DNA from 3 places in the Nostoc sp. 'Peltigera membranacea cyanobiont' 232 genome. Region 2 is predicted to be linked to each of the others. Evidence: predicted binding sites of a transcription regulator. Region 2 holds the regulator's gene; each other region holds the start of a gene.
What was found. The regulator NtcA, encoded in region 2, controls nitrogen genes in cyanobacteria. The targets are predictions, from matches to a motif close to TNTGTANNNNNNNNTACANA.
Positions count from the first base shown of each region.

Region 1: CDG79_RS27860 (DUF3120 domain-containing protein) is a predicted target of NtcA. The motif match lies at 936-955, and genes of this name have one in related genera.
Region 3: glnA (type I glutamate--ammonia ligase) is a predicted target of NtcA. The motif match lies at 1,329-1,348, and genes of this name have one in related genera.

Region 1 covers NZ_NOLK01000109.1:1,071-3,346, forward strand. The annotation lists gene CDG79_RS27860 (DUF3120 domain-containing protein) at 154-933, opposite strand; gene CDG79_RS27865 (undecaprenyl-diphosphate phosphatase) at 1,345-2,169, shown strand; gene CDG79_RS27870 (TIGR03279 family radical SAM protein) at 2,239-2,276, shown strand, end outside.
Region 2 covers NZ_NOLK01000057.1:17,047-19,322, forward strand. The annotation lists gene CDG79_RS19495 (DUF3084 domain-containing protein) at 1-642, opposite strand, end outside; gene ntcA (global nitrogen regulator NtcA) at 811-1,482, opposite strand; gene fabI (enoyl-ACP reductase FabI) at 1,863-2,276, shown strand, end outside.
Region 3 covers NZ_NOLK01000016.1:16,665-18,940, forward strand. The annotation lists gene CDG79_RS07740 (TlyA family RNA methyltransferase) at 1-457, opposite strand, end outside; gene apcB (allophycocyanin subunit beta) at 605-1,114, opposite strand; gene glnA (type I glutamate--ammonia ligase) at 1,471-2,276, shown strand, end outside.

The DNA of each region.
Region 1 (2,276 bases), on a different contig from region 2:
CCCTAGCAAGAGGACTTGAGGGTGATGGAGTATTGTGTAATATTTCTTAACTAATTAATTATCTACACCATCATTCTTGATGTGCCGTAGACTGACTGGAAAAAGTTTCAGTGAGAGAAGACCATCGTTGCAACCTTGTGCCTTGTGCCTCCTTCACGCTGCGATCGCAGCTAACAAAAATAGGCTGTCTACCAAAATTGTGCTTAAAACTGCTCCACCAAAGGCATACCAGTGTCTTTGATTTCGACCTAAAGCTAAAATCCCGACTGTTGAAAGCACTAAGGCGAGAATTATTGCCCAACTTTGTCCCCAAGGGGTTTGTACTTGCATCAGGGCATTTTGTAATATTTGTGGTGCGCCATCTGCATCTACTCTCATAATTTGCCGCCAATAGGGCATCAAGTCTGCTAGATAAAAATATACATCTGTTAAAACTGTACCGAGTAAAGAACCTAAATAAAACCAGCTACCCACCTTGCCCCAATTCTTCGCCAGACACCAGCAAGCAAAGGGTAAACCTATAGATTCTACTGGTAGATGCCATAAAGGTTCCCAACGTAACCAGCCCCAGTAAATCGCCCCTGCTAACCAACTCCAGCTAAATCCTAAGAGCAAATCCCCCCAGACATAAGTTGCAGAACGCGACATTAAGGAAAAACTTAGCCACAGCCAAAATGCTGTCAACGCTAAACTCAGAGTTGGTAGCGATCGCACTATTGGCGCTTCTACAAATACTGGCACTGATACCAAAAACACCGCCGCCGCAAACACTAACCAACTTTGTCTAGCAGAAATAGATAAAGGGAGAGAGGCAGAAAAGGAAAGTGTAGATTCCAATTGCCCGATCCCTTGGTGCCCAGTATCAGCCAAATTGAACTCAGTATCAATAGAAGGGGTAGAAGCAGTGTAGGAGGACAGTGTATTATTAATCAAAGTTTTTAATATTTGTTACTAAACTTTATCTTATTTAAGATATCACACTTTAAAATCCACCCCAGGGGCATTGTAATTATACTGAAATTTCCCGGAGTGCTGGTGCAAACCAGACAAAACCGCTCTGTAGTTTCTTGTAGAGAGAGGACTACAGAGAGATGAAGGGTAAAATTTAACAGTTAAAAAGCGAACGATATTAGTCCGTTAAATATTAAAGTTTGATGAACTGCTAAAATTTCGTTGACTTATCGAAGTGGGTGTAAGAACATGGTCAGCGTCTTAGATGATGTTATTGATCGGTAAAATCGGATTTTCGATAAGATTAGGTGCAGTAGAAAGTATATAAAGCAACATCATCATCTAGACAATGTTCATAATGATGTCTAGAACAGGAAAAAGGTATTAATTGCAATGGAGTTTATCCAAGCTTTTATTTTGGGTATCGTTCAAGGGATTACAGAGTTTTTGCCAATCAGTAGCACTGCACATCTTCTGATTTTTACAAAGGTATTTGGTTGGAAAGAACTAGGTTCTAAAGATTTTGTCGATGCCATTCAATTTGGCAGTGTGATCGCAATTGTAGGGTATTTCTGGTCGCTGATTTCTAGTATTGTCAAAGGTGGAATCGAAGCACTAAAACAGAAAGATTGGCAACGTGAAGAATGGAAAATTCTAGTGGGGATTGTAGTAGGAACTTTGCCTGCCTTAATTTTCGGCTTTCTTTTAAAAGACGTTCTACCAGAGAGTGCATTAATTATTGCCATCATGTCAATCATCATGGCGCTTGTATTAGCTTTGGCAGAAAGAATTGGTACTCGCAAGCGAAATTTTGATTCATTGCAGATTCGGGATGGTATTTTAGTTGGATTGGGACAAACACTTGCCTTAATTCCGGGAGTTTCCCGTTCTGGCTCGACGTTGACAACTGCCTTATTTTTAGGATTAGAACGCGATACAGCAGCGAAATTCTCATTCTTGTTAGGGTTTCCAACTCTTACCATTGCTACGCTCTATAAAAGTTTGAAAATCTTCAAATTATTTCAAGCTCACCAACTACCCGATAATATTGTTGGACTATTAATTGTAGGGATTATTTCAACCTTTATTTTTTCCTACCTATCAATTGCATTTTTGCTCGAATACTTAAAAACCAAAAACACTTTAATTTTTGTATGGTATAGATTAGCATTTGGCATCACTATCTTAGCTGCGATCGCAGCAGGTTGGAAAGGATAATTTCATAATAGTCATTTGTCATTTGTTTAAAGCAAATGACAAATTCTCAATTCCCAATTCCTAATTCCCATGACTACCATTCATCCCGCCCGAATTACCAAAGTTCT
Region 2 (2,276 bases):
AGCTGTTTTGGCTTCGTCAATGGCTTTTTTCGCTTCAGCGTACAGTCGTTGTCGTTCTGTCTTTAGTAGTTCAACTGCGGCCTGTAGCTCTTTTCTCTGAGTGGAAACGCTTTGCAACTCAGCTATAGCTTTTTGGTATTGAGTTACAACTTGTCCTAGCTGACCTTGAGTGCGTTGGAGTTGAGTTTGAGTTAGGGCTTGTTGACTAATAGTGCGGTTCAATTGAGCTTGTGTTTGGCGTTGTTTGGCATTTGCCGCCTGCAAGGATTGATTAATTACCTGCAAGTCTTGTTGTGCTTTTGTTTGGGCAACTCTAGCTTGGTTTAGCTCGCTTTCTACCTGACTTTTCTGAGTTTCTGCGGTTTTTAGCTGTTCCCGCTTCTGTCTGAGGTCTGTTTGAATATCTTCTAATTCAAAGACTCCTTTTCGCAAGCCTTCGTCGGCAGCGAATAAAATTCCTAACGTTGATGCTGAAATCAAACCGCCCGTAAAAATAGTTACCACTACAGCAGTATTTTTCGGACGAAGCTTAAAAAGTGAGAGGCGAGCTTTGCCAACTCGTGTGCCGATGCGATCGCCCACGGTTGCAATTACGCCTCCCAAGATTAAAATTGCTGCGATGAGGATGTATCCGGTGGTCATCTTTAGCTACCGAAATCCTTCCAGATACAGCCTACTACTTTTAAGCATTGTCTGGAAAGAAGTGGAAATTGGCAATAGCTGAAATTACTCAATTTTAGATTTACCTCTAGCTATTAGTGTCATCTTTCAAAATAGAACACGCGCCGATTCCCCTCTCTCCAATTGATTTTATGTGAATTGCCTACTTAAGGTAACAGGTTTATGCACAGTAATCTTCTTTTTGTGGATCGAAATCATCTTCTTTTCACGCAAATCCCCTAGCAGTCTAGTAACGGTAACACGAGTTGAACCAATTGCTTCTGCGATCGCTTGATGAGATAACTTCAGATCGATAGTGATCCCATCAGCACAAGGAACGCCAAAATCTCGACAAAGAATTAACAAAAAACTCACCAATCTGGAACCCATATCTCGGTGAGCGAGAGTTTCAATCATCATCTCTGTCTGTAAAATGCGCGAAGACAGACCCCGCAGCATTAACATTGATAATTCTGGATTTTCCTTGAGTGCTTGCTCTACTTGTTCAATTGGGGCTGACAGTAATTCCACAGGCGTAAATGCAACCGAATGGTAAAACCTATCCGACTTATTTCCTGTCAGCAATGACAAAACACCAAAAACACTATTTTCCCGAAGCAATGCTACTGTTATTTCCTCTCCTGCCTCGTACACCCTAGAAAGCTTAACAGCACCTTTCAAAAGAAAATAAACTCGTTCGGCAGGATCGCCAGGAAAAAAGATCGTTTTATTGCGTTCAAACGTTTCCACAACTGGCGGAAACGCCCCGGTCGCCATCTGACGAAATACATTTGCTAGGGCTTTATCTTGTGTCACGATCATCTCCCTTCCCCTACCCAATGCCGGAAAAACAAAAACTGATTACCTAAGAATACACCTGAAAAATGAATAAAGCACCGTCAACCTTTCTGTACTTTCCTATACTCAAACAAATCACTTCATAACTCTTTGTTTATAATGATACATAATTGTTGATCCTTTCAGCTACTAATTGTTTATAAGTAGTTCCAATAGCCGTATTAAAAAGGGTTTTTTAAAGAACAAATAAAGATATCTTGAGAAAATCTTTAGGAAAAATCAAGAATTTTGTCACAGCAAACACCCTTCTCAATATTCATTTTTGCAAATCCTGTATAAAACAAAGACAAAACGTGCCTCAGATTCTAGTATGCTCCTAATGATCGATCGCATTAATAATTTCTATGCTGAATCTGACTGGAAAAAATGCTCTTGTTACAGGTATTGCCAATAACCGCTCGATCGCCTGGGGCATCGCCCAACAGCTGCATAAAGCCGGAGCAAACCTGGGTATTACTTATCTGCCGGATGAACGCGGCAAAATGGAGAAAAAAGTTGCGGAGTTGGTAGAACCCCTCAACCCAAGCTTATTTCTTCCCTGTAATGTCCAAGATGAGGAGCAGATTCAATCTACCTTTGAGACAATCCGCGAACAGTGGGGGAAGTTAGACATCCTCATCCATTGTTTGGCTTTTGCCAGCAAAGACGATTTGACTGGAGATTTTAGCCAAACCTCTCGTTCTGGCTTCAACACCGCCTTAGAAATCAGTACCTACTCGCTGGTGCAGTTAAGTGGTGCAGCTAAACCTTTGATGACA
Region 3 (2,276 bases), on a different contig from region 2:
CTGCCAAATCAGGAATCGGGTCATTTTCGCCATATAACTCATCTGGTCGTAGTTGCCGTAAATTGGTGCGTTCCCGCAAAATCACCCGCGAATCATTTCGCAACCGCCAGTCAACTTGTCCGTAACCAACATCAATACCGTAAACTTGTTTAGCTCCAGCTTGCAAGAGACAATCAGTAAAACCACCAGTAGAAATCCCACCATCTAAACAAATGCGCTCTACTACAGGAATCGCAAATACTGACAAAGCTTTGGAAAGTTTTTCACCGCCTCTAGAAACAAAAGGCGATCGCTCTTTAATTTTTATTTGAGCTGCAATATCAACTTCTGTACCAGGCTTATCAACTAACTGCTGATTAACAGTAACTTCCCCCGCCTGAATTAACCGTTGTGCTAAGGCGCGAGAAGAACATAAATTTCGCTCTACTAATAGTGTGTCGAGTCTCTGTTTAGCCAATTAACTAGACTCTCCTGGTAAGATTCAAACTGTATTAATAAAAGTAAACGCACCTTGCCAGTCAAGCCAAAGTGCGATAATTGTTAATTCCACTTATGCGAACTTTGTTTGTATAGTTCCGCGATTTTTAGCCACCAGAGCTAGATGCTAAATATCGATCTCGCTCAACTCGCGCGTGATGTGATCGAATGGTTCATCTACAAAAGCAGTATTAACCACACCTGCTGCTGCTACTTGCTCCTTAATCAGATCCTTGAGAATCTGGATACCGCGAACCGTAGGCCCAATAGGCACTCCTAAAGAATTGTAAGTTTCCCGCAGTCCTTGCAGCACACGCTCATCCAATACATTTGTATTCCCAGCAACCAGCGCATAGGTGGCGTAGCGCAAATAGTAATCTAGATCGCGCAGGCAAGCCGCATAACGACGAGTTGTATAGGAATTTCCACCGGGACGGATCAATTCTGGCAGTTCTTCATATAACTTTAAACCAGCCTGCTTGACAAGTGCAGCCGCATTAGAATTTATCGCCGCCGCCGCTTGGACTCGGACTGTACCACTGTCAAAGTAAGACTTCAGGCTATCGATCGCATTCCGGTCAAAATACCGACCAGCTAAGTCATAATTCTTAATTAAACTTGTTACCGCATCGCGCATTCTTTTTTCTCCCAATCCTTGCTATTTATGGTTTGATATTTATTTGGCTGCACTTACGCGCCAGCAAATTTTTGTGCTATTTAAAATAGATTCGGCACAAAAACAATCTATCCACTATTTAAGGATTCTATGCCAAAGTTGACCCATATATGATGAACTTTCCAGTTTTGTACAGATGATTGCTGAAAGGTTAATATAACCTGTAATCCAGATATCTGTAGCACAGGCTACAAAATCCCCTAATGTCTAGTATTTAAGATATTTCTGGTGTGTCACGGCTTGATTGAGATCAGCAGGGTTAGGATGCAATGGAAGATTCTGGTTTACTTTAGAAAATCGGTAGAGAAGGAGTAACAATGACAACACCACAAGAAGTCTTGAAGAGAATTCAAGATGAAAAAATTCAACTGATTGATCTCAAATTCATCGATACAGTAGGAACTTGGCAGCACCTCACACTGTTCCAAGACCAAATCGATGAGACTGCATTCACTGATGGCGTACCTTTTGACGGTTCCAGCATCCGGGGTTGGAAAGCGATCAACGAATCGGACATGACGATGGTACTCGACCCCAACACTGCTTGGATCGACCCATTCATGAAAGAGCCAACGCTAAGTATAATTTGTAGTATCAAAGAACCCCGCACGGGCGAATGGTACAACCGTTGTCCGCGTGTTATTGCCCAAAAAGCAGTAGATTACCTGGTTTCCACTGGTCTTGGTGATACAGTCTTCTTTGGCCCGGAAGCTGAGTTCTTCATCTTTGACAGTGCTAGGTTTGCCCAAACTGCTAACGAAGGCTACTACTTCTTAGACTCCGAAGAAGGTGCTTGGAATTCTGGTAAAGCCGGTACCGATGAAAAACCCAACTTGGGCTACAAACCACGCTTCAAAGAAGGTTACTTCCCAGTTTCACCGACGGATTCTTTTCAAGATATCCGTACAGAAATGCTGTTGACAATGGCAAAATTAGGTGTGCCCATTGAAAAGCATCACCATGAAGTTGCTACTGGTGGTCAGTGCGAACTAGGTTTCAAATTTGGTAAGTTGATCGAAGCGGCTGACTGGTTGATGATTTACAAATATGTCATCAAGAACGTTGCCAAGAAATATGGCAAAACCGTTACCTTCATGCCAAAACCAATTTTTGGCGATAACGG